2 regions of the Brevibacillus sp. NPDC003359 genome follow, and region 1 is predicted to be linked to the other one. Evidence: predicted binding sites of a transcription regulator. Region 1 holds the regulator's gene; the other holds the start of a gene.
What was found. The regulator LexA, encoded in region 1, represses DNA repair genes until DNA is damaged. The targets are predictions, from matches to a motif close to CGAACATATGTTCG.
Positions count from the first base shown of each region.

Region 2: a site for LexA is predicted at 12,594-12,607, ahead of ACFYU8_RS22125 (carbohydrate kinase). Genes of this name have one in related genera too.

Region 1 is NZ_JBIAOR010000001.1:1,257,601-1,272,645, reverse strand. It holds gene ACFYU8_RS05575 (SOS response-associated peptidase) at 1-262, shown strand, start outside; gene ACFYU8_RS05570 (DUF4269 domain-containing protein) at 259-834, opposite strand; gene ACFYU8_RS05565 (DUF456 domain-containing protein) at 943-1,428, shown strand; gene lexA (transcriptional repressor LexA) at 1,479-2,102, opposite strand; gene yneA (cell division suppressor protein YneA) at 2,265-2,603, shown strand; gene ACFYU8_RS05550 (DUF896 domain-containing protein) at 2,680-2,877, shown strand; gene crcB (fluoride efflux transporter CrcB) at 2,980-3,345, shown strand; gene ACFYU8_RS05540 (HelD family protein) at 3,384-5,633, shown strand; gene ACFYU8_RS05535 (helix-turn-helix domain-containing protein) at 5,785-6,057, shown strand; partial or broken gene ACFYU8_RS05530 (IS3 family transposase) at 6,131-6,664, shown strand; gene ACFYU8_RS05525 (IS3 family transposase) at 6,689-6,961, shown strand; gene ACFYU8_RS05520 (GNAT family N-acetyltransferase) at 7,157-7,648, shown strand; gene ACFYU8_RS05515 (MarR family winged helix-turn-helix transcriptional regulator) at 7,789-8,283, shown strand; gene ACFYU8_RS05510 (MalY/PatB family protein) at 8,414-9,595, shown strand; gene ACFYU8_RS05505 (HesB/IscA family protein) at 9,850-10,152, opposite strand; gene ltaE (low-specificity L-threonine aldolase) at 10,277-11,302, shown strand; gene ACFYU8_RS05495 (peptide ABC transporter substrate-binding protein) at 11,535-13,169, shown strand; gene ACFYU8_RS05490 (hypothetical protein) at 13,313-13,510, shown strand; gene ACFYU8_RS05485 (alpha/beta hydrolase) at 13,514-14,248, opposite strand; gene pdhA (pyruvate dehydrogenase (acetyl-transferring) E1 component subunit alpha) at 14,578-15,045, shown strand, end outside.
Region 2 is NZ_JBIAOR010000011.1:17,200-32,244, reverse strand. It holds gene ACFYU8_RS22175 (hypothetical protein) at 1-13, opposite strand, end outside; gene ACFYU8_RS22170 (glycine betaine ABC transporter substrate-binding protein) at 33-968, opposite strand; gene ACFYU8_RS22165 (ABC transporter permease) at 965-1,804, opposite strand; gene ACFYU8_RS22160 (quaternary amine ABC transporter ATP-binding protein) at 1,788-3,014, opposite strand; cyclic di-AMP (ydaO/yuaA leader) riboswitch at 3,408-3,555, opposite strand; gene ACFYU8_RS22155 (PspC domain-containing protein) at 4,075-4,257, opposite strand; gene ACFYU8_RS22150 (glycoside hydrolase family protein) at 4,659-5,483, shown strand; gene ACFYU8_RS22145 (hypothetical protein) at 5,651-6,253, opposite strand; gene ACFYU8_RS22140 (copper ion binding protein) at 7,334-7,534, opposite strand; gene ACFYU8_RS22135 (heavy metal translocating P-type ATPase) at 7,601-10,021, opposite strand; gene ACFYU8_RS22130 (pseudouridine-5'-phosphate glycosidase) at 10,521-11,447, opposite strand; gene ACFYU8_RS22125 (carbohydrate kinase) at 11,451-12,551, opposite strand; gene ACFYU8_RS22120 (MarR family winged helix-turn-helix transcriptional regulator) at 12,739-13,185, shown strand; gene ACFYU8_RS22115 (FMN-dependent NADH-azoreductase) at 13,317-13,943, shown strand; gene ACFYU8_RS22110 (DoxX family protein) at 14,019-14,405, shown strand; gene ACFYU8_RS22105 (pirin family protein) at 14,461-15,045, shown strand, end outside.

The DNA of each region.
Region 1 (15,045 bases):
TACCTGTACAATTGTAACGACAAGGGCGAATGAGCTCATAGAGAATATACATAAGCGAATGCCTGTCATCTTAAAGAAAGAGATCGAGGGTATATGGCTTGATCGGGAGAGGTATGATCAGTTGCAGCTTCAGTCGCTGTTTACCCCCTATGATTCCAGCGAGATGAGGGTGTATCCGGTATCGACCAAAGTGGGCAGCCCCAAAAATGATGATCCTTCTTGTATTCAAGAAGTAGAGGTCGGTTCTTTATTTGTAGATTAAACTTTTCGCCAGAACTGAACTCTTTCACGTAATTCCTGTTCGGATAACAGCTCTAATTCCAACAATGCCTCATATGGATCTTCACCCGGAATATCAAAGTATTGAGCAAAGGCAGGCTCTGTTTTGATGTCGCTTTTCTTCAGAGACCTGATCTGTTGGTACGCATCCAAGCCGCCTATGTCTAACAGCCGTGCTTCGATGTCCATATGGCGATAAGCATTTTGCTTTTCGACAGCTACGGGTTGAGCAAACAATTCAAACCAAAAGTCAGCTGTGAAAAACTGAATGACGCACGTGGGAATACGTTTCACATCTAGGTGTGTCACTTCAAATCCATGCAAGCAGCCAAACGCTGTTCGAACAGCCTGCTCAAATTGTTCCAGATCATGACTCTCGCAAATAATGTCCAGATCGCTTTGCTTGACGTCAATATCCAATGGAATCGTTCCGGCAAGCACTGGGCGGTAAACGGATAGGACTTCCATGATGTGAGTCTTTTGAATCGCTTCCCACGCCGCTTTTTGACGCAGCGTTCCTCTGCCCAAGTAAGAGAGATCATACCAATTTCTCATGCGACTACCTCCATGTCTGCTTTCTTTTAAAATAGTTTAGACAAAAGTGAATAAGTACGCAACGAAATCGGTAATCACTCGTATACCTAGATGAAGGGAGTGTAATGGATGGAAATATTTTTGTGGGTCGTGGTTGTGTTATTGTTCTTGCTAAGCATCGCAGGAATTTTTTTACCCGTTCTACCTGATACAATATTGCTGTGGGCGGGCTTTTTGCTCTATCACTTTTTCATAGCAGATCCGGGAGCGGGATTGCCGGCATCCTTTTGGTGGGGAATGGTCGTTCTAAGCATTCTGCTTTACGGTGCTGACTTGCTGACGAACATGTACTTCGTGAAAAGGTACGGGGGGTCCAAGTGGTCGTCCATTGCCGCTGCGGTCGGAATTATCCTCGGGATTTTTGTTTTCCCACCGTTTGGAATGCTGATCTTGCCGTTCGTATTCGTCGTCCTGGTAGAACTGATGGTGCAGAAGCAGTCGATGGAGCGAGCAGTGAAAGCGGGCGTAGGTTCATTGATCGGATTTTTGGGTAGTGCGGTCGTAAAAGTCATTCTGCAAGTTACGATGATCATCTGGTTTTTTATCGCCAGATAACATACAGAAAACGAAAAGGACAGCAGAGGCTGTCCTTTTTTACGTGGAGACTAGTGAATGAGTCGATAGACACCGATGACTTTACCGAGAATGGTGACATGCTCCAGAATGATCGGTTCCATTGTGGCATTTTCCGGTTGTAGTCGGAAGTGATTCTTTTCTTTGAAAAATCTTTTGACAGTCGCTTCGTCTTCTTCTGTCATAGCTACGACAATGTCACCATTGTTCGCTACGTGCTGTTGGCGAACAATTACGTAGTCTCCGTCGAGAATCCCGGCATCAATCATACTGTTTCCGGAGACGCGTAGCATATAGACCTTGTCAGAAGTCACGATATTGTCTGGAAGCGGGAAGTATTCTTCTACATCCTCAATGGCAGTAATCGGTTGTCCAGCGGTTACTTTTCCGATTACAGGCACACGAACGACAGAGTCTTCGAAATTGTCTTGAAAACGATCTTCATCGGATAGCAATTCGATAGCGCGCGGCTTGGTAGGATCTCGACGAATGAGGCCTTTTTTCTCTAAACGTGCCAAATGTCCATGTACCGTTGAGCTGGAAGCTAGTCCGACAGCCTCTCCAATTTCACGGACAGATGGTGGATATCCTTTATCACGAACTTCCTTTCGGATGAACTCGATGATGGCTTGTTGTCTACTCGATAATTTTGACATAGAAAGACACCTCTGATTTCTCGAACATATTTTCCTATATTATACCATGGGAGCTTGCGTTCGACAAACATAAGTTCGATTCATCGTTGACATGAACATATGTTCTCATTTATTATGAGGTTACAAGGGGACAGAACGTATGTTTGTTAGGAGGCCATTATCATGAATTCATTGACAGTACGTAATCGTTTCGAGAAAAAGGAAGAACGCCGTGTTCGTTTTGGTATCACGAGAGGACAAGCTCTCTTGTTTCTTATTACATTTACTCTCTTTTTTTATTTGTTGACCGAACTAGTGTTTGCTTCTTCGGTTAAAGAGGAACCACACGGCACAGAAGTAACCGTACAATCCGGAGACAGCCTATGGACGTTAGCCGTTCGATACAAAGCAGATCAGCAAATGGATATTCGTGACTATATAATAGAGATTAAGGATGCGAACGGATTGGAGAGCAACAGGATTTACCCAGGTCAAACTCTGCTCCTTCCTGATGCTTCGTAAGTGTTCGGCTGTCTTGCGGGATCATTCGAATGTGGTATAATGAAGCGGCACCATTACAGAGTGGGAGGAACCAGCAGTGGTATCTGACGCAGAAATTAAGCGCATTAACGAATTGGTCAAAAAATCTCGCGAAGAAGGTTTGACCGAAGAAGAAAAACTCGAACAAAAAGCGTTGCGCCAAAAGTACATTGACGCCGTTAAGCTTTCATTGAGAGCAAATTTGGATTCCATCCGTTATGTGGAAGACCTTGAAGAAAATAAGCCAAAACAGTAAGATAACAATTACTGATACGACAGACATCCTCGCTTGACGCTAGGGTGTCTTTTTCTGTGACATACATAACGAGAACATTTTACTAGCCAGGGAGGGAAGGAGATGGCGTGGATAGCTGTCGCGGTTGGAGGAGCAGTTGGCTCTCTTTTGCGCTACCTATTGTCTTTGCTCGCTAATCAACCAGGATGGCCGTGGGGAACCTGGATCGCGAATGTTTGTGGATCATTGATCATCGGCATCTTGTTCGTACTAGGGAAAGAACGTGACTTTTTATCTCCGACACTCTATCTCTTATTTGCAACGGGTGTCATGGGAGGATTTACGACTTTCTCAAGCTTCTCCTTGGAAGTGGTCTCGTTTTGGGGAGAAGGCCATCTATTGCGTGGCACTTTGTACGCTCTTCTCAGTTTGGGAGTCGGTCTACTTTCTTGTGCAGTTGGAATATGGATGGCTAGGCAATGGTCCTGATACGTTCAATGACACGATACATGTGAGGGGGAATGAATGTGAGTACACAGCATCGTGATTATGAGTTGGAACAAAAAAAGCTGGATGAAACAGTTTCAGCGATCGACGAAGAAATCGAGCAACTTCGCAATGATATTCGCGAGGCAACAGATGACTATGTGAAACAGGTCGTTAACTATAAGAAAGCAAAGGATTTGCGCTACCTGGAAGATCAGGGTCGAGAGAAGCCTTATTTCGGCAGAGTGGATTTTTTGAAAGATGAAATCTACGAGCTGGATCAGGTCTACATAGGAAAACGGGGAATTGTACGCAGCGATACGTTTGATTCCGTCGTCGTGGATTGGCGTGCGCCTATCGCCAGTCTTTATTATTCCGGCGAGAGCAAAGACGCGTTCTACCGGATGGGCCGCGAAATCGTGCGTGGAGAAGTCCGATTAAAGCGTAATTTTGCGATCGAAGACAGAAAGATTGTCGGTATCTTTGATGGAGCGGTAAAAGAAACGATTAACCGCGAAATGGGGCATCCCGACGAGTTTTTGCAAGAGGGCTTTATTGATGAATTTTTGGCAGCCAATCTGAATCAGGCGAACGATAGCAGGCTAAAAGACATTGTCGCTACGATTCAATCCGAGCAAAATGATATTATCCGTGCGGAAAAAGAACGGCCTATTGTGGTGCAAGGGGTAGCGGGGAGCGGAAAAACAACGATTGCCCTGCACCGACTCTCCTATTTGATTTATAACTACCAGGATTCCATGATGTCAAAAAAGTTCATGGTGTTTGCACCCAACCGAATGTTTCTTACCTATATATCCGAGGTCTTGCCTGAGCTGGGAGTCGATGACGTTCAACAGTCTACCTTTGTAGATTGGGCGGCGCGTCTAGTGAAGCCTCTGCTGCCAAAAGGATGGAGAATCGTCAGTCCCGATAAGCCACTTCAATTGTTCTTCGAAGAGGGGCAGGATGAGCGCCAGCAAGAAATGACGCGAAACAGGCTTCGCTTCAAAGGATCGCTCGCTTGCCGGGAGGCACTGGAGCAATACATTCGGTATATCGTCGAAACAAGAATTCCTTTTAAGAAGCTCAGCTTTTTATACAACAAAACGAAGCAAGTCTTTTCGATCCCGGGTGATTTTATCCGCCAATGCTTCTTGGAGCTATTCGCCAATATGCCGTATCATCGGCGGGTAGAAGCGCTTCGCAAGCATCTGAAACAAGAAATGAACAAACAATTGTTTGCCCATTTGCGAGAGCGAAAAGTCGATTTGGACAAAGAAGGCTTGTACAAATTCGAGAAAATGCTGGAGCAAATACTGGATACGTACCTGACGACCTTTCCGCGACTGGAAATCTTCGCAGCTTATCGCGAGCTGATTGCTGATGAGGAATTGTTGCGCAAACTCGTACCGGCTGACATTTCAGACGAGGTCGTGCGCGATGTGACCGAGTCAAGTGCAGCACTGTTTGCAGAGGAGAGATTGGAGCCGGAAGATATCGCGCCATTGTTATACTTACAGCATATTGTTGAGGGCATGAATAAAGCAGAGCATTTCGATCATACGGTCGTAGATGAAGCGCAAGACCTGAGTGCGTTGGAAATCGCGGTCATTGCACTCGCTACCAAGCGAAACTCGCTTACGATTGTGGGAGATATTGCTCAAGGCATTCATAGCTACCGGGGTATTCATGCGTGGGAAGAGTTAACGAAGGGAATTTTTGCACAGCTGTTTCCTTCCTATTATACGCTGTCGCAAAGCTATCGCTCGACAATTGAGATCATGCACTGTGCCAATGAAGTATTACGGCAAATTGAATTGCCAGAGACGGTATTGGCCAAACCGGTTTTGCGACATGGTGAAAAACCAATCATGGTCAAGACTCGTTCACGAGCGCAACAGTGGGACGACATCTCTCAGCGTGTAGCTGCCTACCAATCGGAAGGCTTCAAGACGATTGCGATCGTTGCGAAAACCATTCAAGCGAGTAAAAAAGCACATAAAGGCCTGCAAGACAAGATAGCCGATTTGACTCTGTTGGGCAGCAAGGATAACCAATTCCCGGGTGGCGTAACCGTCATGCCTGCTTTTCTAACAAAAGGCTTGCAGTTCGATGTGGTCATTTTACTGGATGTAGACGCTTATCAAAATAATGAATGGGACGCAAAACTGTTGTATGTCGGGATGACGCGTCCGGTTCATCGGCTTGTTATGACGCAGGTTGATGATGTTTCTTCCCCGTTGCTGAAAGATTTACCCTCAGAGCTGTACACCAGGGCTATAGACGAATAGGAATCTCATCATCAAAGAAAACCCTCTGCCTATAAATGGTATTATCCCCTTTAGGTGGACAGTAAGAAGAAGCCCTTTACTGTTTACATGGAGGGGAATTTTTATGAGCAGTACTAAAAAGTCGTATTTCCTTTAATTCAAACATCATGTTGTGGAATGTTTTGAGCAAGGGACTACTTATAGGGAGATCAAAGAAACATACGGTCTTGATTTAAGAATGTTTCGCAGATGGGTTAGAAAATACAGAGATGATGGATTGAAGGGCTTAGAGGATCGTAGAGGGAAAACAAGAAAAACAGAGAGCACTCGTGAAAAATCTCTTCCCCCGGAGGAGAAAATACAGCGTCTCGAGGCAGAGGTAGAATTCTTAAAAAAGCTCTTAGAAGCCAGAAGAGAGAGAAGAAGACTAGGAAGAAAACAGTAGAATTTAAGATCATTACTGAGTTGGCTAAATGGTTTCCTGTTTCACTTCTTTGTAAGGTGCTCAAGTTTCAAGAAGCGGCTATTATAAATGGCTGCATGACCAAGAGTATCCGACCCAAAGGCAGAAGGAAGAACAAAAGCTAAAAATGATCATCACGGCTGCTTATCAAAGATTTAAAGGCATTTATGGGTATCCACGGATACAAGCTTGGCTCCGCAAAACACATGGCATTCAAATCAATCACAAACGCGTGTATCGACTGATGAAGGAATTAGGAATTCAAGCACGCATTCGGAAAAAAAGTAAGTTTTTTGGCCGAAGAGAGCAAGTTGTCGTTTCCGAAAATAAATTAAATCGTGATTTTACTGCTTCACGTCCTCTTGAGAAATGGGCAACGGACATTACGTTTGTAATCTTTAATGGACGTCACCTGTATCTGTCGGTCATTTACGATCTATTCAATAATGAAGTCGTTGCTTATCGAGTCAGTAAACGGAACGATCTGAAGCTTGTTATGGATACGGTAAAAGCAGCTATTAAAAAACGAGATGTGAATGGTGTCCTCTTGCATAGTGATCAAGGATACCAATATACATCAAAAAAATAAAACGAATTTCTACAAGCATCTAATATTACCGTAAGTATGTCAAGGAAGGGAAAATGCCTGGACAACGCTTGTATCGAAGGCTTTTTCAGCCATCTTAAGACAGAATGTTTGTACGTAAACACTTTTATGAAGGATGAAGAGGTACAGAAGGCCATTAAACAATATATTCATTTTTATAATAATGAGCATATTCAAGTCCGTTTAAACAATCTGAGCCCCTGTGCAATACCGAGCTCAGACTGCCTAGTGTTCACTAAAAATAATGTTTTAGACTTTGAAAATGTAGTTGTAGACTAAGAAAATAATGCTTTAGACTAACTTGAGCCATTTCTAACGGGCAGTATTATGAACAGTATCAATCAGCTTTACGAAAATCTAATGAGAATGATACTTTCAAAAGAGAAGGTTGTATCCGGGTTTGAAAATCCACACCGGTGATTATACTTAGAAACTGAACCATCTGGTGACATTATTGAAGTTGAGGGGAGTTAAATGTTAAAAATACGAAATGCAAAAATAGAAGATTTGCCTCAACTTGTAGCCATTGAACAGCTTTGCTTTTCAAAAGAAGAGGCTGCAACGAAAGAAGCAATTGAAAAGCGCATTGAGTTAATTCCAGATAGCTTTTATGTAGCTGAAGAAGATGGTGAAATTGCGGGTTTCGTGAATGGACCAGTGATTGAAACAGCATTCATAACGGATGATTTGTTTAGTGACATTAAGGAAAATCGAGAGACTAACTGGCATCAAAGCGTTTTAGAATTAGCAGTGGCTCCACATTTTCAAAATCGTGGAGTAGCATCAAGGTTACTTACGTATCTAGAAACGGAAGCAAGAGTGAAAAAGCGTGAAACAATAACACTTACATGTAAAGAGAACTTAATTCCCTTCTATGAAAGACATGGCTATATCAACAAAGGTTTTTCAAGATCTGAACATGCTGGAGCAACTTGGTACAACATGAGTAAAGAATTACAGTCATAGGTATGCTTCCAGCAAAATTCTCACTTAGAAACAATTTGGATTATGGACAGTTTGGAACAGCACAGTCTCTCAAGGTTATGACAGTAGTTAGACTTCGTTTTTTTTCGTTTTGAAAAATGGAATGAATGGCTGGAGGAAAAATGAAAGATACTGAAAATATAATCCAAAAAAATGCAAAATACCATGAATTGGATGCCAAGGCGAATATTATTTATAAGTTTGTTATGACCTACTCTGATTATATAAAAGCAGCTCGTGATTATGGTACTGGGGAAACCATCAATATGATGGAAGTGCATACACTGACTGTTATTGAGGAGAATCCAGGAATCACCGTTACTGAGGTGGCATTGGAGTGGAATCGTACAAAAAGTGCAGTATCACAGATTATTACCAAACTAGAAAAACGGGGGTTGATTATACGAAAAAAGGAACATGACAACGCAAAAAATGTACATCTGTATGTTACTGATAAAGGAGAAGTCCTAAGTAAAGCACACAAAGATTATGATATTAAAGAGCTTACTTGGGCGGATGCAACATTGCAGAAACATTTTACGACTGAAGAAATTGACGTATTTTATAAAGTTATGCAACAGTATACTGAATTGTTAGATATGCCTCGTCAAGAATAAAAAAGAGTATTTTAATTTCATACATTAATAAAACCTCTCTTTACAAAATATTGTTTAGGTTCTACACTATTTATAGTTTAGGACCTGAATAATGTTTTGGAGTACCGTTTATGCTTAGGGAGGTAATATTATGAATCAATACAATTTTGATGAAGTAATTGATAGAGTGAGAACAGACTCTATTAAATGGTCTAAAAAACATCTACAAGGAAACTTTGGAAACGAAGAAAGCATTCCAATGTGGATTGCAGACATGGATTTTAAAGTGGCTAATCCCATTATTGAGGCATTAACAGAGAGAGCACAACATGGTATTTTTGGCTATGGTCATAAGAGTGATGAGTTTTTGGAAGCAGCAGTTAACTGGCAAAAAAAAAGAAATGTATGGGACATTGAAAAAGAGTGGATACTTTTCACTCCAGGTATCATTCCAGCACTTAACTTTATTGTAGAAACATTTTGCAATCCAGGCGATAAAGTAATCATTCAAAGTCCTGTCTATTATCCCTTTGCCAATATTATTACCAATAATGGTTGTCGAATAGCTAATAACCCATTGGTACTTAATAATGGAAGATATGAAATGAACTTTTCTGAATTAGAAAGAATTGCTCAAGATAGCAGAACGAAACTTATGTTTTTATGTAGCCCCCACAATCCCGTTGGGCGTGTATGGACAGTTGAAGAATTGCAACGGTTGGGTAAGATTTGTTTGGAGAATGATGTGCTGGTGGTTTCAGATGAAATTCACTCGGATTTAATCTATCAGCCAAATCAACATATCCCATTTGGTAAGATTTCTGAGGAATTTAAGATGAACTCAATAATATGTACATCACCTTCAAAGACATTTAATCTTGCGGGTCTTCACATTTCTGACATTATAATACCGAATGAAAAGTTAAGGAGCGAATTGAACCATAAATTATCGACAATTGATATTGATCCGGGCTCCTTTGCATCTGTAGCTCAAATAGCAGCATACAACAAAGGGGAAGAATGGCTTGAGCAACTCATTATTTACCTACAAGAGAATCTTGATTTCATTGATAACTTTCTAAAGGAACGGATTCCAAGAGTAAAGATAATTAGACCAGAGGGGACTTATTTGGCGTGGCTTGATTTTAGTGATCTTCAATTCACGGAGAAAGAACTTCAGCAATTGATGCAGAAAAAGGCTAAAATCGCCCTGGACGATGGTTATATCTTTGGCGTTGGGGGAGAACATTTCCAAAGAATTAATTTTGCATGTCCTAGAACCATATTGCAAAAGGCTTTAGAAAGCATTGAAAAAAGCTTAGGTATTAATTAGTAGCCTTTATTATAAAAGTGAAATTACTTAAATTACTTAAATTACTTTAATTATTTCAACTAACGGGGATCGATAGTTCAATAAAAACAGCGGTGAGTTTAAGACTTATATCAGGTCTTAAGTCGCCGCTGTTTCATGTATTAGGCTTAGTCTAAAACTTAATTTTCAACGAACACCTAAACGATGGCTTGTTTCAAACTGTCTACTTGACAGGGGTAAGACCAAAAAAAGCAGAGGGTTTATCTGTATCATGCTTAGTGGTCGCCTGTGTTACCTTTAGAAGGGTTGGTAATAACAAAACCTTCTTGCGGCAAGAAGAGGTAATCAATGATGATGCCATCCAGCAATGGGTCATCTTTTTTCACAATCACATCGATCTCTTTGTCTGTTGAGATCACAACATCTTCGTCTGTTGGCTTGTCCAGAGCGAGTCCGTAGTGTGCATGATCACCGTGAGAGTGAGTAATATAAACGCGCAGTTTCAATTCTTTGTCTTCTTCTTGTTCGATGATTGGAGCCAATTGCTTGGCAGCGTTACGCGTGATTTTTAGTTTCACAGGTCAAATCTCCTAACTGTATGTAAGTTACCCCTCCATCTTAGCAAGAGGGAAATCAGGATGCAATGTTGAAAGTGTTACGACATGTCTAGAGAATAACAACCGGGTGGAAGGAGAGTCATCTATGAAAATCGATTTGCGCAGTGATACTGTTACGAAACCAACCGAGGAGATGCTTCGAGCCATGTTGGAAGCGGAAGTTGGTGATGATGTTTACCGAGAGGACCCCACTGTCAATCGTTTGGAAGCGATCGCGGCTGAAATACTTGGAAAAGAAGCTGCCTTGTTCGTAACAAGTGGCACGCAAGGCAATCAAGTGGCTGTTCTGACGCATTGTGTCAACGGAGATGAGGTCATTGCGGAAGCGGATTCGCACATTTTTTACTATGAAGGCGGCGCTATGTCGGCGTTGGCAGGCGTGCAAACACGGACACTGGTTGGAGAACGTGGTGCTTTGCGTGCAGAAGATGTAAAGAAAGCGATTCGGGGCAACAATATCCATTTTCCACGTACCAAATTGATCTGCCTCGAAAATACGCATAATCGCGCGGGTGGGGCGGTAATCTCTGTCGGGCAAATGAAGAGTGTCTATGATGTAGCACAAAAACACGGTATACCCGTTCATATGGATGGTGCTCGCCTCTTTAATGCGGCTGTGGCCCAAGGCGTTGCAGTCAGTGAGCTAAGCGCTTTTGCCGATACCGTTCAAATATGCTTGTCCAAAGGGCTTAGTGCTCCAGTTGGCTCCATTTTGGCTGGAGAGCGTGCGTTTATCGAGGAAGCGAGATGGTGGAGAAAAAAATTAGGAGGCGGGCTGCGTCAAGCAGGGTATTTGGCAGCACCGGGTATCATCGCTCTGACACAGATGACCGAACGGTTGGCAGAAGACCATGAACGGGCACAGCAATTGGCAAAAGGCTTGCGTCAACTATCTCTTCAGGTCGAGCAGGTCGATACAAACATCGTACTGGTTAATACGGAGTCAATCGGCCAAACGGCAGTTTCTTTCATGGAGCGTTTGGAGGAAAAAGGAGTACTCGCTGTTGATTTTGATGAGTATATGGTTCGCTTTACGACTCATCGACACATTAGTGATCAACATAGTAAGAGTGTTTTAGAAGCAGTAGAGCAATTGTTAGAAACGAAGTAATGATGTCAATCGCTTGTTGCCAGTCGAAGAGAAGACTGGCTTTTTTTCTTTGCCTGAAAACGTAAATTCTAAATAGTTAGACAATTTGTACAAAATAAGAGTCTATATGCCAACTGTTTTTCGCCATACCGTCTGATTTGTTTCGTAACCACTTACGTTATCATGGTAGTGTAATAAAGCTATAACGTTGACTGGTGCAAGGAATCGGATCGAATCAAGGGGGATGGTCTCGATGAGAAAGAGGATGAGCTTCGTTTTGAGCTGTTTCTTGCTGCTTCAAGTGTTAGCAGGATGCAGTACAAGCGAAACGACTGTAAACAACAAACCGAATGAGCAGGCATCGCAACCAACAGGAAAAGAGATGGTATTGAATTGGAACGCAGACGGTGGGGAGCCTCCGACAGCAGATCCTGGACTTGCCTCAGATGGCACTTCCTTTGATGTCATTACAGCCTGTTTTGAAGGATTGACTCGCTATGGACCGGATGGGAAAATAGCCAACGCGATTGCCGACAGTTATACGGTATCCGAGGATCTGACGACATACACGTTCAAATTGAAAAAGAATGCGCTATGGAGCAACGGAGATTCGGTAACCGCCCATGATTTTGAATTCGCCTGGAAAAGAAATCTCGATCCGAAGACAGCATCCGAATACGCCTACATGCTTTATTTCATTAAAGGGGCAGAGGAATTCAACACAGGGAAAGGATCGCATGAAGATGTAGGGGTCAAAGCGCTCGATGATTTTACACTTGAGGTCAAGCTCAATTCGCCAGCTCCATTTTTTTACGAGCTGACGGCTTTCCCGACATTGTTTCCCTTACATAAAAAAACCTTGGAGGCACATCCGGACTGGGCAGCGTCTCCAGATAACTACGTGGGCAACGGCCCTTTCAAAATGGAGCTGTGGGAGCATAAAAACAAGTTGGTTCTTGTGAAAAACGAGAAGTATCATGACAAAGATGCCGTAAAGCTCGACAAAATCGTCTGGAGCATGATTACCGATACCAACACCGCTCAAGCGTTGTTTGATTCTGGTGAATTGGATTGGGGAGGGCATCCAACCTACGTGTTGCCTGTCGATGTGATCCCTGCCTTACAAGATGAAGGGAAAATTGTAATGGCTCCGTATCCGAATACAGTTGCGGTCACCTTTAATACGACAATGCCCCCTTTTACGAATAAAAAGATTCGACAAGCATTCTCGTATTCGATCCAACGGCAGCTTCTCATAGACGGAATCGTGCAGACAGGGGTGCCTGCGGCTTTTGCATGGGTACCGCCCTCTATGCAGCTCAGCGGAAATGACTATTTTCAGGAGGATGTGGATAAAGCCAAACAGCTATTGGCTGAAGGGTTAAAGGAGCTGGGGCTTTCTGCGATGCCTGAAGTGACATACACATATGGTTCAGGTGACGATCGTCAGAAAAAGCTGGCTGAAGCTCTTCAGGATCAATGGAAAAGAAGTCTAGGGGTCGATGTAAAAATCAGTGGGTTGGAAGAAAAAGTATTTTTACAAAACAAGCGCTCCAAAAACTATCAGTTTGCTTACCGAAATTGGGGTGCTGATTTTAATGACCCGATCAATTTCTTGGAAATTTTCAAGGACAAAACAGTGGGGACGAACGACGCAGCTTGGGAGAACAACAGATACCGGGAGCTAATCGTCCAGAGTTACCTAGAAAAAGACCCAACGAAGCGTAATGCGATCATGCATGAGGCAGAAACCATCTTAATGGAAGAAATGCCGATTGCTCCTGTGTATTATGGCGCAAGACCCTATATAAAAAATGACAAAGTCAAAGGGTTTTTGAGCAACCCGTTTGGTGGTAGAGATTTTAAATATACAACAGTCGAACAATAAACAAAGACGTCTTAAAGTCTTGCCGTGCCCGGAAAATGGGAGAGCGGCAAGGCTTTTTTTTGTTCCATTCGGTTGACTCGCTTGTGTGTAATTCAGACTCGCCAATGAAATACTATAGCTATCCAACATAGGGGAAAAGAGGGATGGTTATGATCTCGGCAAAAGAGCGAGAACGCATTCTCAATCAAATGAAACGGGATGAGAGCAAGATTGTCAACATCGTCCTAAACGACGCCAATCAGGTTGCTGGCGAAATTGAAAAAGCCAACCACCAAGGCATTTTCTTAGTGGATGGCCGGTACTACGGCTACGAGGACATCAAAGAAATCAATGGCTCGTAATGGTTACAGACGGGGAGGGGGAAAGAAGTAGCGCAAGGCATCAGGTAGCTCTTTTTGCCACAAACCCCAGACGTGATTCCCTGGTTTTTCTCGATAGGACAAGGTTGCTTGTTTGTTCTCAAGAATCTGTTTTGCCTCGCGATTCCATTGAACGAAATCGAAAGTACCCGCACTCGTTTCTACGGCTGTCTCATCAAGGCCAACGACCATCCAGATTCGCAGCCAGGACAGATTGGACTGACTCAAAAGTGGGTCGATTGTGGTTTGGAAAAATGCCCCGGACAGCGCTAGTACTTGTGGAAAGAGGTCGGGGTGTTCCAGTGCGAGATGCAAGGAAACGGTTCCCCCCAAAGAGTCTCCTGCCAGTACACGGGAAGCGGGATCACGGCGTACAGGATAACGATCCTCAATGTAAGGGATCAGCTCTTCAGTAAAAAAACGTTGATAGGCTGCGTTTCTCGACCCAGATGGGGAATACTCGCTCGTGCGCTTGTTACGATCGACTGAGACACCGACGACGATGTAGGGTTCGATACCCTCTTCCAGAATCAATTGATTGGAGATGGTCGCGATTCGCCCCATCGTAAAAAAGTCGTTCCCATCTTGGCAATAAACAACAGGGTAAGAAAGAAGCTCATTGTACCCCGGCGGTAGGTATACTTTGACCGAGCGGGGAGTGTCCACGTGGATGCTGGGCACTTCTTCTTTTACAATTGTTCGCTTTACATAGTCAGACATCGATTCACACTCCCTGTTTGCTCAAATGAAAAACTAAGCCTTGAAAAAAACTGATACAGCTTATATAGTAAATGATAACAGAGAGGAAATAAACCCTGTAATATCAATACTGTAACACATTAAACAGGTATTTTGTCTGCAATATAACAGGGTGTTGCAAACGGCGCTGTAAGCCCTTTCTTGCACCATGCAACTTTCTTCTGGTTTTTATCAGGGTCACTTCCACCGCGAATAGCATTCGCCGTTGATTGAGCAGATGCTCAGTCGAAGAGGTTGGGTGCAAGACGTGGAATAGGAAGTCCCTTTATTCTAGTGACGAGGTGAATGTGATGAGCGTATCCACTGCTGTTGAACAAACAGAGAACAACGCCCCGCTGCAAATTCTTGCCCCGGATGGTACGATTGTTCGTCCTGACTTGATGCCTAAGCTCTCCGATGATGAATTACGTGAACTGATGCGTAAGATGGTATTTACCCGTGTATGGGACCAACGCGCAATCAGCTTGAACCGCCAAGGCCGCCTTGGTTTCTATGCACCAGTAGCTGGTCAAGAAGCAAGCATGATCGGTTCTGAGGCTGCTCTTAACAAAGAAGACTTTGTCCTGCCTAGCTACCGTGATATTCCACAAATGGTATGGCATGGTTACCCTATGCATAAAGCATTCCTGTACTCCCGCGGACACATTGAGGGTGGCAAAATTCCTGAAGGTGTAAACGTATTGATGCCACAAATCATCATCGCGGCTCAATGTACACAAGCAACAGGTGTTGCAATGGGTTACAAGCTGCGCGGTGAA
Region 2 (15,045 bases), on a different contig from region 1:
GATAATGCTTCATAGCAACGCCTCCCTTTCCCTTATTGGAGATCCTCGATGGACGAGATGTTCATGTACGAAGGAACCACGAGTCCAATTTTGGTTCCTTCGAGATTCGGACCCAAATCCTCGATTTTCCCACCGAATTTTTTCAAATAACTCGCATCTGTAGACGGCAGCCAAGACGCAACCATTCCATCTACATCCCCAATGGCCACTCCTGCCCACATCGGTCCAGTCTGCACCTGGCTCAATTCGACTTCATACCCCAGCTTCTGCTCCAGCACATGCTCTACAACGTGCGTACTGGCAATCTCAGAATCCCATGCTACATAGGCCAGAGTCAGCTTCGCTTTTTGGACAGGCTGGATGCCATCCACCCATTTCGCTACTTTGGCTTCGTTGTTTTTTACCCATTCCGCAGCGGCCACTTCTGGTTCTTTTCCATCAATCATTTGGACCATGACCGACTCCATATCGGCTGGCTCCCACCAGAACTTATCCAGAAATTGATAGGCAGCAGGCTGATCCTCTTTCAGCCCTTTGCGCACGATGGTATGGATTTGTTCCGCTCCACCAAAGCCGTTCATCGGGTCCGCCAAATATTTCAAATCCATCTTTTTAAACATCCAATGCGGCGTCCAGCCCGTAATGATAATCGGTTCCTTCGCTTCGTACGCCTTGATCAAAGTCGCTGTCATTGCTGCATCGGAGCCTTCGACGAGCTGCCATTTATCCAATCCGTACAGGTTCATGACTTCCTCTGTCTTCACCATCGAGCCTGATCCTGCGTCGATTCCGATGATTTTATAGTCGAGTTTTTCTCCTATTGCGTTATCCGACGTCTCAGAAGAAATAGGACCGATCACCGTAGCTGTCGGTATTTGTGTGCTTGTGCTTTGACTGGAGCAGCCTGCCAGCCAAGTGGTAGCTCCCATCATCACTGCCAATAAAGCTGGAACCATTTTGTTCATCATGTGTTTCTCTCCTTTTTTCCTGCATGTTGAGTAAGCCGATCCAGGACGATAGCGATGATCACGATGGATAGCCCCGCCTCGAATCCTCTTCCTATGTCCACTTGTGATACGGCACGATACACGTCTGCTCCCAAGCCTTTCGCCCCGATCATGGCCGCTATGACCACCATCGACAGAGCGAGCATGATGCACTGATTGACTCCCGCCAAGATCGTCGATTTCGCATACGGCAGTTGTACTTTCACGAGCTTTTGCCAGCCAGTTGAGCCAAAGGCGTCCGCCGCTTCCTCCATTTCTGCTGGTACCTGACGTATGCCTAAGTTCGTGAGACGCACGATTGGCGGCAGAGCAAAAATAACGGAGGCAATGACTCCCGGCACCTCGCCCAAGCCAAAGAAAAAGATCGCGGGAATCAAGTAAACGAACGCTGGCATCGTCTGCATCAAATCCAGTACTGGCGTAACCAGATTGCGAAACGTATCGTGTCTCGCGCAAAGAATGCCCACCGGAATCCCGACGGCGATCGAAATCATGGTGGAAGTAAGGACGAGTCCCAATGTCTCCATCGTTTCATCCCAGTATCCCAAGTTGTGGATGAGGGAAAGCCCGATAACCGTAAAGACCATGGACGCTCTCCCTGAAAAAACCCACGCGGCGGCTCCTAGCAACAAGATGAGAATCAGCGAAGGTATCTCTGCCAAAACCGTGGAACAGTAAGTCACCATCGTAGAAATGACGATAGACACCGGATCAAACAATACCCCTTTGTACTGGCCCAGCACCTCCACGAACCCTTCCACCCATTGGCCAATCGGCAGCTTAGGCACGGTGTCCATCACTCATCACCTCTGCTCTCTGGTGCTCTTGGACATTGACTTTGCCTACCAGTCCGCCTAGCACGGCTCCTTTTACAATGACACCCAACAAACGCTGTTGTTCGCCCACTACCGCAATCGGGACGTGCAGGTCTGCCATCATCGGGAACAAACTGTGCAGGCGTGCGTCAGGTGAAACGGTAGGGAGATCGGTTTTCATGATCGTCAAAAGCGAATCCCCTGTACCGATTGCGAGTGATACGTCATACGCCGTAATCAGGCCGAGAAGTGTGCGCTTTTTGTCCACGACGTACAAGCTGGACACGCCGTTATCCATCATGAGTTGCAGCGCCACTCGCGCCCCTTTGTCAGGCGTGATTGCTTCTGCCCGTTTCATCACATTTTCAGCAACGAGCACCCTGGACAGGTCGGCATCCTCGACGAACTTCCGCACGAACTCATCCGCTGGGTCTGCCATGATTTCTTCCGGGCGGCCGATCTGGATGATCTGCCCGTCTTTCATAAAGGCAATCCGATCGCCCAGTCGCAACGCCTCGTGCAAGTCATGTGTAATGAACAAGATCGTCTTTTTCATCGTCATCTGAAGCTCCAGCAGCTCATCCTGCATATCTTTTCGAATGAGCGGGTCCAGTGCACTGAACGCTTCGTCCATCAAGAGAATGTCTGGATTATTAGCCAACGCCCGCGCCAATCCGACCCGCTGGCGCATACCTCCGCTCAATTGATCCGGGTACGCATTTTCCCACTCGGTTAATCCAACGAGAGCGAGCGCTTCCCGTGCTTTTTCTTGCCGGAGCCCTGGCGGTACTTGTTGAATCTCCAAGCCAAACTCGACGTTTTCCCGTACCGTCCGCTGTGGAAACAAGGCGAAATTTTGGAAAACCATCCCGAGCTTCTTCCTCCGCACCTCACGCAAAGCCGTTGCCTTCATATCCACGATCTCTTCCCCATCGATCTCGATGCTTCCGCTCGTTGGGTCAATCAGTCGATTGCAAAGTCGGATTAAGGTTGATTTGCCACTGCCGGACAGACCCATGATGACGAAGATTTCACCTTCCTCGACTTCAAAGCTAACCTGATTTACACCGATAGACTGGCCGGTTTGCTTGTAAATTTGTTCTTTCGCGCGTCCTTCCGCCAGCAGCTTCAAGGCTAACTCGGGCTGCTTGCCGAATACTTTTGTCAGTTGATGGACTTTCATTTTGGGCATGGTATCCCTCATCTTTCGTTTTTTCGTGAATGAAAAAAGCCCGCGAAGTTTCCACACTCCAGCAAAACCAAGCATGCACGCTTGATTTTTACTCGTGTTGAAAATCCGCAGGCTTACGTAATACCTGGCGTCCGTTTTCAGGACTCCCTGTACTCTGTCTTCCTGATTTCGATTGTCAGCGGTTTATGTCTTACCGACTGCCTCCCCGTGATCCACATCATTTCGTTCACGTCTGTATCGCGTAAGCTGCTTGTCGGTATTTCCATAAAAAATAGGCCGATGCAGGCTTTTTCTCCAGAACAAAGGTCCCAAAGAAAAAGCCTGCATCGGCCTATCACACGCCCGCAAGGAATGTCCTTGTTGCGCATTATATGCCTAGACTTTATCTATCCATGACCTTCCCTGCTTTGGCCGACGAGGTTAGCTGACGGGTAGGATGGCAGAGAAGACTTTTCCTCATCCCTCCTGATCACTCAGGATTAACCCCAAAAAGATTGGTTCCCCCGCTTCCGAGAATCTCGGAACTAGGCCGTATGTGTTTTGTTGCTTATTTGATCGTGATTGTGATTTGATTATACGCTCGCTTCCAGTTATTGTGAACGTTCGTTTAACTTCATTTTAAACCGATTATGGCTTTCTTTATGAGGCGGATTGGATTAGCTGGTGGTTGCTCATTCAATCAAGATATTAGTGCCGTATACTCGCTGTTTTGGTGGGGAGGAAACAGGAGAAAACGCTCAGCTTCTTGGAACACCTGCTGGGAAGCATGTGGTGCCCGGCTCCGTGAAAAAAAGCGAAACCGCGTCCAAAGTGGTCCACTCAAGATGTGTCTCAGAGGTGGACGCTAAAGGCAGTTTCTCTTTTTTTCACTGCGCCTCGGTAGGTGTGTCCAAAGATCTTCGCTTATTTCTCCTGTTTCCTCTACGAGCTATTGAGTTTCTACATGCTTTTTTGAAGACTTCTTGAATGCCTCTTTCAAGTTGTAGAACAACGCCGCTTGGGAAGAAGAACATTACACCGGCTTACAATAAATTTAAAATCATAATGCTAAATATGACCTTTACAATCGTCTATCTTCTTCGAGAATATTCCCTAAAATTATATACACAATATTTAAAACAGGGATCAAAACAATAAAAATAAGTCTCACAATCAATGAAGAGATACCAAAAAAATCTGCAATACCACCACAAACACCTAAAATAGATTTGTCAGTAGAAGATCTTTTCAACTGTCTCCTCATTAATTAATCTCCTAACATTTAATTTGAATATTCATTCATTATTTGGTGTCAGATAAACTAAGTGTAGTATCATAATCATCATTTCCTACATTAAAATAAAGTTTCGCCGTAGCTGATACAGGTGGTAGAGGTAGACTAAATGTATAAGTAAAATCCATTTGACTATAAGCATATTTCGAACTAGTTTCTTTTGCTCTGTGTATAGTCACAGTAGGAGTAGTAAAAGTTCCTCCAATTACGGCAACAGTCGGATTATAAGCTTTTGATATGAAATCATTATCTTTACCTTTTACAATAGTATAGTCATTGTAGTAAGAATAATTGACAGTTCCTGTAGCCCAGTAAGACTCAACTGTGTAACTCCCAGGACAATATCCGAAAAAATATTAGAGTGTACCAGATTGGATACATTTCAGACATTAGACGGCCTTTACCAATATGCGGGTCTAGTGAAAGATGTAAAAATTCAAGTGTTGCTTTACGATACGATTTTGAAATACGCTCGTGAGCATGGAACTCCTGTTTATCTTGCCCGCGCACTTTTCCAAAAATATTTGATTAAGCGTAAAGACTTAGCTCGACGGGAACAGTCCTACAACGAAGGAAAAGAGCTAGTGCACTACTTGCATTACCTCCATGAAAATGATCAGGTAATTGCTCTCTACCGACTGGGATTACAAGCGTTTAGCTTGAAATTTTATGGAGATCCTTATGGGTATCCAACAGTTGGATGGGGACATTTGATTACAAAGACTAAAACATATACTAAAAATACAACAGGTAATCCAAATGATTCTCTTCTATCCCAAGCACAAGCTGATGCTCTATCAAACTCTTTAAATCTAGGTTATACTTCACCAATTTCTCAGTCTAAGGCAAATACTTTTTTTGCTGATGATACTGCAAGTGCTGTAGCGGCAGTAAATAAATTAGTACTTCCTACAGGTTGTCAATTTACACAATCTCAGTTTGATGCACTTGTTTCGCTCACTTTTAATGGAGGTCCTGGGGTGCTAAAAACCCCAGATGTAAAAGCTATGCTTGCCTATACGTTTATATATCCTTTTATTGGCCCACTTACACCAGCTGAAAGTGATACTTGTTCAAAATTAGTCAGCAAAGCATTTTCATATGATAAAAATTTAAAAGCAAGAAGAAATGAAGAAGCAACTTTATTTTGTAAAGGCATGCCATATACTCACAAATATCCAGTATATACACTATAGTTTAATCGTTTTACGACATAAACAAGAAAGGTCAGCCTTTAGGCTGACCTTTCTTGTTTTAAAAATTATATTCACAGGCATTTTCAGAATCGCTTATAGGATATCCTTACCTTCCTCGATATTTTCTATTCTATTAGCACAGAACTTATTACATAACCTTAATTCATTTAATCAGTAATTTTTTTAAGCTCAAAAATAGTTGCCTCTGATAACAAGATAAGCCTATCGTTATTAACAACAAAAAAACTTACACTTACAGGTATGCTCATTTTTGTAGAAGGGTCACTTATATCTATTACTTTTACTACATCATTTTCATTTAAGTCTGGGATATGTATTTTATATAATCTATAAAAAGAGAGAGAGTTATAGCATGTCGCTGTAATCTCATATAATGGATTTTTTAGTTCATATTGATATTTCTTATAGTTTTTAAGTCCATTTGATGAAAAAAAGTCTTTTTTGATTATAATTTCATCTCCAATAAATTTTTGCCCTGTTGGATATTCAGAAGCATCATTATATGAATTTGCAAATCCTAAAAGCTTCTCAACTTTCCAAGTTCCATAGAAATATTTTTCAGTTTCACTATCCAAATTTATATTTTCTGCATTAAGACAATATTCGGATGTGTTTTTTGGAATAATAGACTCATCCGTTTCAGGTTTAGGCTCACTAGAAGTATTTGGATTTGATGTCATTTCAACATTTCCACAAGCCGATGCTAGCATCAACATTATCATAATACAAACCAATAATATTTTTTTCATATTTCACACTCTTTTTTATTTTTTTGATTGTGTCACAATCTCTTCAGACATCATATGGCTATTTACTGCGTATAATTTTTTTGCGGTGATAGTAGGATTCAATATGCCAAAACACTGCCGTACGCACTTCATTTGCGTATTTTGAAAAGCTTACCATTAAGCCATTATTGCTTGGCTTTGCCCAAAAGCTCTCCATTGGAGCGTTATCCCAACAGTTCCCTTTCTGGCCTATGGAACACCGATAGCTAAACATCCTTTGATAATCGTTTGAGCACTATCGGCTCACTACGTTTATTATATTCACCTGTTATGACGTTTTGGCATACAAAAAGTTCCAGGGATTTTTCCCTAAATATTTTCGGGTTCTCAAGCTCCGTCTCTGCTATTCCTTCGCATTAATTCGCTTCTGCTTAGACGCATCCATACCCTATTTTGTTTCGAAAGAAGATTGAAAAACACTCTCAGCATCTTCTTAGCATTAGTAAATCCCACATTTTACGGGGTCCCGATAATAGGCATTATGCTAACTAACGTCCGAATCCTCAAATTCGGGCGTTTTTGGCCGTTTTCCGCGATTATCATTTTGGGGGCTGGAGAAAAATCCTTCGAAATGTCCTCCCAACGTGGACAAACGGAATTTTCGGGGTGAAAAGTACGATCTCTCGTTATCTCGCGTTTACTTCGTTTTTCGTGTGTTGATTGAGTATGGGAAGATCGGTAATTACGCGCAACCCCAGGTTGTTAATCGCTACTTCCCCATTGAATCTCCTCAAGGATTTGCTTTCGATACAAACTCAGCAGCCCCCCAGTCCTAGCGCCTCTGGAGCCCACCCCAGCTCCGAAATGAATGGCGGGGGTTTTCAGCTTTTACCACATACAAAAACGTTGTAACGTTTTCAGTTTTGAAGCGCTCCCGACATTCATTTCGGAGCTGACAGTCTAACTCCTTGCGGGGCGTAGGCCGAAGCGTAGACTGGAAATGGGCTTCTTCCCCTCCCCTACAGCCACTTTTACCACAACACCAAAAAGCTCCCGCCTCAATGAATCAGGCAGGAGCTTTGCTTTTCAAAGGTACGATGATTAAACGACGTCGTAGCCTTGGTCTTCGATTGCTTCTTTTACTGCATCGAGAGTCAGGTTGCTCTCGTTGTAGGAAACATCAACCTTTTTATCAGCCAAGTGCACTTTGCCTTCTGCACCCAATTCTTTCAATGTATTCTCGATGCGCGCTACGCATTTGTTGCAAGACATACCTTCTACGTTCAATGTGATATTTGTCATGATCAATCTCTCCTTAGATTTTTATAGTGTATGAGTAAGGCGGACAAAGCCGCTTGTTACTGTTGGTTACAGCTTTACTCGTTGCAGTCTCAGTGCGTTGAGTACGACGGACACAGAGCTGAAGGCCATTGCGGCTCCGGCCAGCCATGGAGCGAGGAAGCCGATTGCGGCAATTGGGATGCCCAATGTGTTGTAGGCCAATGCCCAGAACAGGTTTTGCTTGATGTTGCGGATGGTGCGTTTGCTCATCTCGATAGCGTCTGCCACACTGGTCAGTTCGCCGCGCATCAGGGTAATATCGGCTGCTTCCATCGCCACATCTGTACCTGTACCGATTGCCATACCGACGTCAGCGGTAGCGAGTGCGGGAGCATCGTTGATACCATCGCCGACCATCGCGACTTTTTTGCCTTGTTCTTGCAGTTTTTTTACTTCTGCGGCTTTACCTTCGGGCAGGACTTCTGCGATGACGTGATCGATTCCTGCTTCACGGGCAATGGCCTCGGCAGTTTGACGGTTGTCACCCGTCATCATGATCACAGTCAATCCCATCGCTTTCATGCGCTGAACAGCTTGCTTGGAGGTTGGTTTGATCGTATCCGCTACGGCAATCAAGCCAGCGAGCTTACCTTCGACGACTGCGAGCATCGCCGTTTTACCGGAGCGCTCCAGTGCCAGCATGGTATCAGACACTGATTGGTAAGAGATTTGATGTTTTTCCAGCAAGCGGCGGGTACCGACGAGTACTTCTTTGCCAGCAACCGTTGCCCGGATACCGAAACCAGGAATGGCTTCAAACGAATCGGTATCAGTCAAGGTGATTCCTTTATCCGCAATACCGCGAACGATGGCTTGAGCCAATGGGTGCTCGGAATTTTTCTCAGCGGCACCGACCAAAGAGAGCAGCTCTTGTTCTTCGATATCGATAGCAATGACGTCTGTCAGTTCTGGCTCGCCTTTGGTTACGGTCCCTGTTTTATCGAGGACAATCGTATCCAGATGGTGAGCAGTCTCCAGATGCTCCCCGCCTTTGAACAGGATGCCCAGCTCAGCTGCGCGTCCAGAACCAGCCATGATCGAGGTCGGTGTAGCCAAACCGAGGGCGCATGGGCAAGCGATTACGAGTACAGCAATTGCTTTCTCCAAAGCCTCACCGAAGTTACCAGGTATAACGAAGAAGTACCAGATTAAGAAGGTAAGAATAGCAATTCCTACTACGATTGGGACGAAAATCCCGGAGATGCTGTCAGCTACACGTTGAATCGGTGCTTTTGTTCCTTGTGCTTCTTCCACTACTTTAATAATTTGCGCCAGAGCCGTTTCTTTTCCTACCTTGGTTGCCTGGACTTTCAAGAAGCCGTTTTTGTTCAAGGTGGCGCCGATGACGGTATCGCCTGCGGCTTTATCCACCGGAATACTTTCACCAGTCAGCATGGATTCATCAACTGCGGACTGTCCTTCCATGACGATACCATCGACAGGGACTTTGTCGCCCGGCTTCACATGAACGATGTCACCCAATCTCACTTCTTCTACAGGAATGGTCATTTCTTCGCCATTGCGTACAACTACTGCTGTCTTTGCTTGCAAGCCCATCAGCTTGCGGATCGCTTCCGAAGAGCGTCCCTTCGCTTTCATCTCAAACAATTTGCCCAACACGATCAAGGTGATCAATACCGCACTCGTTTCAAAGTACAGCTCGAGCATATGACCGCCGTGACCGCCAATGGAGTCAATCGCTACCCACAGGCTGTAGAAATAGGCAGCCGAGGTACCGAGGGCGACCAGCACATCCATGTTGGCACTCTTGTTGCGAAGGGCTTTGAAAGCTCCTACGTAAAACTGTGCGCCGATGATGAATTGTACCGGTGTTGCCAACGCAAGCTGTACCCACGGATTCATCAAGATTTCAGGCAGCCAGATAAACGAGGTGAAGGAAAAGTGACTCACCATCGACCAGAGCAGCGGGAGCGACAGAATCGCGGAAATCCAAAACTTGCGGGTATGACGTTTGATTTCTTCCTGGCGACGATCTATTTTTTCTTCTTCTTTTCCCTCTTCCTTACGAGTCGCTTGATACCCCAGCTTCTCTACCTTTTGAATAATGTCAGTCACACTTACCTGTGACGAATCGTACTCGACAGTGGCTGTTTCCATCGCCAGGTTCACGTTTGCCTTCAGAACCCCAGCTGTCTTGTTCAAACCTTTTTCGATCCGTGTGGAGCAAGCCGCACATGTCATTCCCGAGATGTTTAGCTCCACTTTGTCAGTGACGACGCCGTAGCCGAGCGATTCAATTTTGGAGCGGATGTCGTCGATGTTCGTTTTCGTTGGATCGAACACGACTGTGGATTTTTCCAAAGCCAGATTGACGTTGGCGGTCTCCACTCCTTCCATTTTTCCTAAACCCTTTTCGATGCGCAGTGCACAAGCTGCGCAAGTCATCCCTGATATTGCGACTGTTGCCTCTGCTGATTTGGCACTCATTCTAATCCCTCCAAATACCCTTGAGGGGTATATTTTATCGTATCGTTTCCCTTACGTTGTTTCCTGTTCACACCTTTACTATACAATACCCCCTCAGGGTATATCAAGTACTTTTTTCAATTTTTTTCTAAATGGGTTTTACGTGCTGAAAACACAGGGAGAAATGCTGGGTGGTCCTCTATCCTTGGTGCCGGACGAAGCCCTGCCACATGTTTTCCAGTCGCCTTTTTCCTCACTGCGTTCGGGCGGTCTCCTTCCAAACATATGGCAGTACTTCTTAACAGCAAAGTGTTCGCCCTGTTTTTATATCGTTTTGCAGGTTAACGTGAAGGAGAAATACATCCAAGATAATCTTTTACATAGTCGTTCGAGGAGTCTTCTACTTGCTCCAACTTTCATGATGTTTACCACAGCTTCTTCCCCTCCACTACAGCCGCTAAAAAACAACAAAAAAAGCCCCCGGATTAACCGAGGGCAATTGGTCGATCTTCGCTCTCTCTTATTTACCTTGATTCGCTTCTTTCTGATAAGCTACCGCGATTTTCGCAGCTACTTCAGCATTGTGTTTCACCAGCGCGATGTTCGTTGCCAAGCTCTTGCCTTCTGTCAGCTTTTTCACTTTATCGAGCATGAAAGGCGTTACCTGTTTACCTGCAATGTTGTTTTCTTTTGCTTCTGCGAGTGCTTTTTGGATTACAGCCTCGATTTCCTGGTGGTTGAGTGCATCGGATTCTGGTACTGGGTTCGCGATAATCATACCGCCTTTGAGGCCCAGATCCCATTTGGTGTTCATCATCTTACCGACTTCTTCCGGTGTATCGATGCGCATGTCTACGCCAAATCCGCTTTCGCGAGCGAAGAAGGATGGGAATTCATCTGTGCGGTAGCCAACAACTGGTACACCTTGCGTTTCCAAATATTCGAGTGTGCGGCCGATATCGAGGATCGATTTCGCACCTGCGCATACTACCGCTACATCTGTTTGTGCCAGCTCAGTCAGGTCAGCAGATACGTCCCAAGTGATTTCGCCTTCACGGTGTACCCCACCAATACCGCCAGTTGCAAACATGTGGATGCCAGCCATTTCTGCTGCGATCATAGTAGCGGCTACTGTAGTTGCACCGATTTTACCGCTAGCCAAAATGTAAGCGAAGTCGCGACGGCTTACTTTTGCTACATTTTTGTTCGTCGCAAACTCTTCCAGCTCGCTGTCAGTCAAACCGATTTTGATTTTGCCGTCCATGATCCCGATCGTAGCTGGTACGGCACCGTTGTCGCGAATGATTTGTTCTACTTCTTTTGCCATCTCAATGTTTTGCGGGTATGGCATACCGTGCGAAATAATCGTCGTCTCCAGAGCAACTACCGGCAGGTTATTCTCCAGTGCGTGGCGTACTTCCTCAGTAAAGGTCAAATATTGTTTCATCTCTTATCGCTCCTTTTCGAATTGTTCTACGGCCAGTTCCAATTGTTCTGCTTTTAATAGAGGAGATACGGACTGCTCTGTTTGCAATGTCAGAGCTGATGCTGCCAATCCAAGGCGGCACGCTCTCTGGAAAGACTCTCCGTTTACAATGCCATACAAGAGTCCCGACGCGAACGCATCTCCTGCCCCCGTTACATCTACTACTTCCGTTGGATACGGAGACATATGCTCCGCAACGTCCTCGGACTGATAGTAAATTCCTTCTTCACCCAAGGTCACGATGACATGCTTGACGCCTCGTTCCCTGATTTTGCGGCAAGCCTCGGCGCATTCTTCGATCGTCGTGATCTTCATGCCAGCCATCAGCTCGGCTTCTTCGCGATTCGGCAAAATCGCTTCTACTCCGTCCAATTGCTGTGGGAGCTTCTTTGCTTTAATTGAAGAGACCGGGTCAACGAAGAGCAGGATGTTTTCCTCCTGGCAACGTTCGATGATGTAGGCCAAGCAGTCCGCCGGAATGTTTGTATCGATGAAAACCACGTGGGCTGCTGCAATGTGCGACCATTTCTCCGCAAACATCTCTGGTGTGAGAGCATCATAAATATCCATGTTCGCCAAAGAAACAACCATTTCGCCATCAATATCGAGAAGCGCAGTATACGTTCCCGTCCGCTGTGTAGGCAGACGCCATACTTGGCTGATATGCACCCCGTGCTTTTTCGTCTCCTGCAAGAGCCAATCGCCTTCCTTGTCCTCACCAATGCTGGTGATAAGAGACGTATTGCAGCCAAGACGACCGAGGTTCTCCGCGATATTTCGTGCCACTCCTCCACACGATTCCATAATCGTTACAGGATTGGATGAGTGTAGGCGCACCTGCTGCTTGCCACGTGCTTTGCGGTCCAGGTTGGCCCCGCCGATACAAGCAATCATTCCTTCATCACGAAGCACATAAGCCCGTCCTTTTATTTCTCCACGCTTGGTCAGCTGCGCGATGTAGCCAGCTACCGCTGAACGTGAGATACCAATCAGATCGGCCAACTCCTGTTGCGAGATAAAAGGATTTTGCCGGATATGATGAAGGATCTGCATGTCTTTTTCCACGGTCATCCTCCTTTCTTCTGTTTCGCTTTCACAGCTTGTTTACAAACAAAAGTTTATCACAGGGACAATTGTTTGTACAGGCGTGATTTCATTTTATTTATTTATCTAAATTTGACAAATGTGAATGCGAGATGTAGGATTATCTTAAATTAAAGATATCGAAGTTTCGATGAAAAGGAGGGTCCATATGTCTGACAAACCACTGCGAAATGATCCCCTCGATCTTTTTGTAGTATTATCGAGGTCATACAACTGGGTTACCGCTCACTCCAATCGTCACATTCGCCAGCATGGACTTAATCCAACCGAATTCGGAGTTCTAGAGGTATTATTTCATAAAGGTCCTCAACCATTGCAGCAAATTGGCGAAAAAATATTGATCTCCAGCGGAAACATCACGTACGTTGTGGACAAACTCGAAAAGAAGCAACTGCTCATTCGCAAGCCCTGTTCGGCAGACCGCCGCGTCATTTATGCGGAACTCACGGAAAAAGGGCACCAATTTTTGTCTGATATCTTCCCTTCTCATCAACTCTCAATTGAGAAAGCGATGGAAGGTCTCACACCAGAAGAACAACGTCAGGCTATCGAACTGCTAAAAAAGTTGGGACGCACTGCTCAGGCTACTTATTAGATGAGCAGTCCTCTCTCTTCACCACAACACAAAAAAGTGTTGACAAAAGATCTGATACGTAATAATCTTAAAATCAAGATTTACACATTAAAAGTTAGTGACTTACTAAATGGAAGGGGAATGAAATTTTCATGAGTAAAGTACTTTTTATTAAAGCGAATGATCGCCCAGTTGAGCAGGCTACAAGTGTAAAGTTGTACGAAGCTTTCACCAAAACATACAGAGAAACACATCCAAACGACGAAATCGTTGAATTGGATCTGTTTGCGGAAAACCTCCCTTATTACGGTAACGACATGCTCACTGCTATGTGGAAAGCAGGAAACGGCATCGAGCTGTCTGCTGATGAGCAAAAACGTGCTGACTTGGTTAACAAATACCTGAACCAGTTTATAGAAGCAGACAAAATCGTATTCGCTTTCCCTATGTGGAACTTTACCGTTCCTGCTGTTCTGCACTCGTATATGGATTACCTCTCCCAAGCAGGCAAAACATTCAAGTACACTGCTGAAGGTCCAGTTGGTCTGATGGGTGACAAAAAAGCAGCTCTGTTGAGCGCACGTGGTGGCGTTTATTCCGAAGGGCCTATGGCTGAGATTGAAATGGCAAACAAATACGTTCGCACGCTCCTCGGCTTCTGGGGCATCAGCAATGTAACGGAAGTGATCGTAGAAGGTCACAACCAATTCCAAGACAAAGCAGCTGAGCTCGTTGCAGCTGGTGTAGAGAAAGCAGCAAAACTGGCGGAATCCTTCTAAGGCCCGCCAGCCTTTTTGGACAAATATCTTTAATTAAAGATACATTAAATTAAAATAATTAAGGAGAGATGAAAAGTGTTGGATACTGGATTGTTATTGATTCGTTTGGTCATTGGTTTGACGTTTGCAGGTCATGGTGCGCAGAAGCTGTTTGGTTGGTTTGGCGGTTATGGTTTGAAAGGAACAGGCGGCTGGCTGGAGTCCATCGGGGTGAAGCCTGGCGTAGCGATGGCCTTTGTTGCAGGATTGGCTGAACTCGTTGGTGGTCTGATGTTTGCGGCAGGCTTAGGTATCTGGGCAAGCTCTATTTTGCTCGCGTTCACAATGCTGGTTGCCATTCTGAAGGTGCACGGTCAAAATGGATATTGGGTCACACAAAACGGATTCGAATACAACCTGACTTTAATCGCAGTTGTTATTGGTGTGGCGTTGATCGGTCCAGGCGCATACGTTTTGTTTTAATTGGTGACTCCTCACAACCCGTAAGCCAGCAATCGCACTAAGGGAGGAACATCAGATGGAAATCCGCGTCTATACACAGAATGAGCAAGCAAAAGGACATTTTGGCGACGGTGAAATCGTAGAGAGCAAACCAATTGGCTTCCCACATGAAGGCTCCGTTGTAAAACGGGTAGGACCACTTTTTTACTGGGCATGGGCAAAAACGCTGAAGACATTTGAAATCCCACTGCACCCCCACTCCGGCTTTGAAATTTTGTCGTACGTCCTCACCGGGACAGTCGGCCATCGGGATACACTCGGGAATATTCAGGAAGTGTCGACAGGCGGCGCGCAGATCATGCAAACTGGGTCAGGCGCGTACCATGCAGAAGAATTCGACAAAGATACTGAAATGTTTCAAATCTGGTTTGAACCGCATCTCGCGCAAACGACGAAGCAACCTCCTACTTACTATCAGTATGATCATGAGGAGTTTCCATCTGAGGAGGTAGATGGTGTGCAAATCAAACACATCATCGGATCGTCTGCGCCCATTCAGTTGGTCACGGATTCCTTGATGAGCGATATCACGATTCCCTCTGGAAAGTCGTATGAAAAAGAACTCCCGGCTGGCTATGCTCACGCAGTTGTTGTGGTGGAA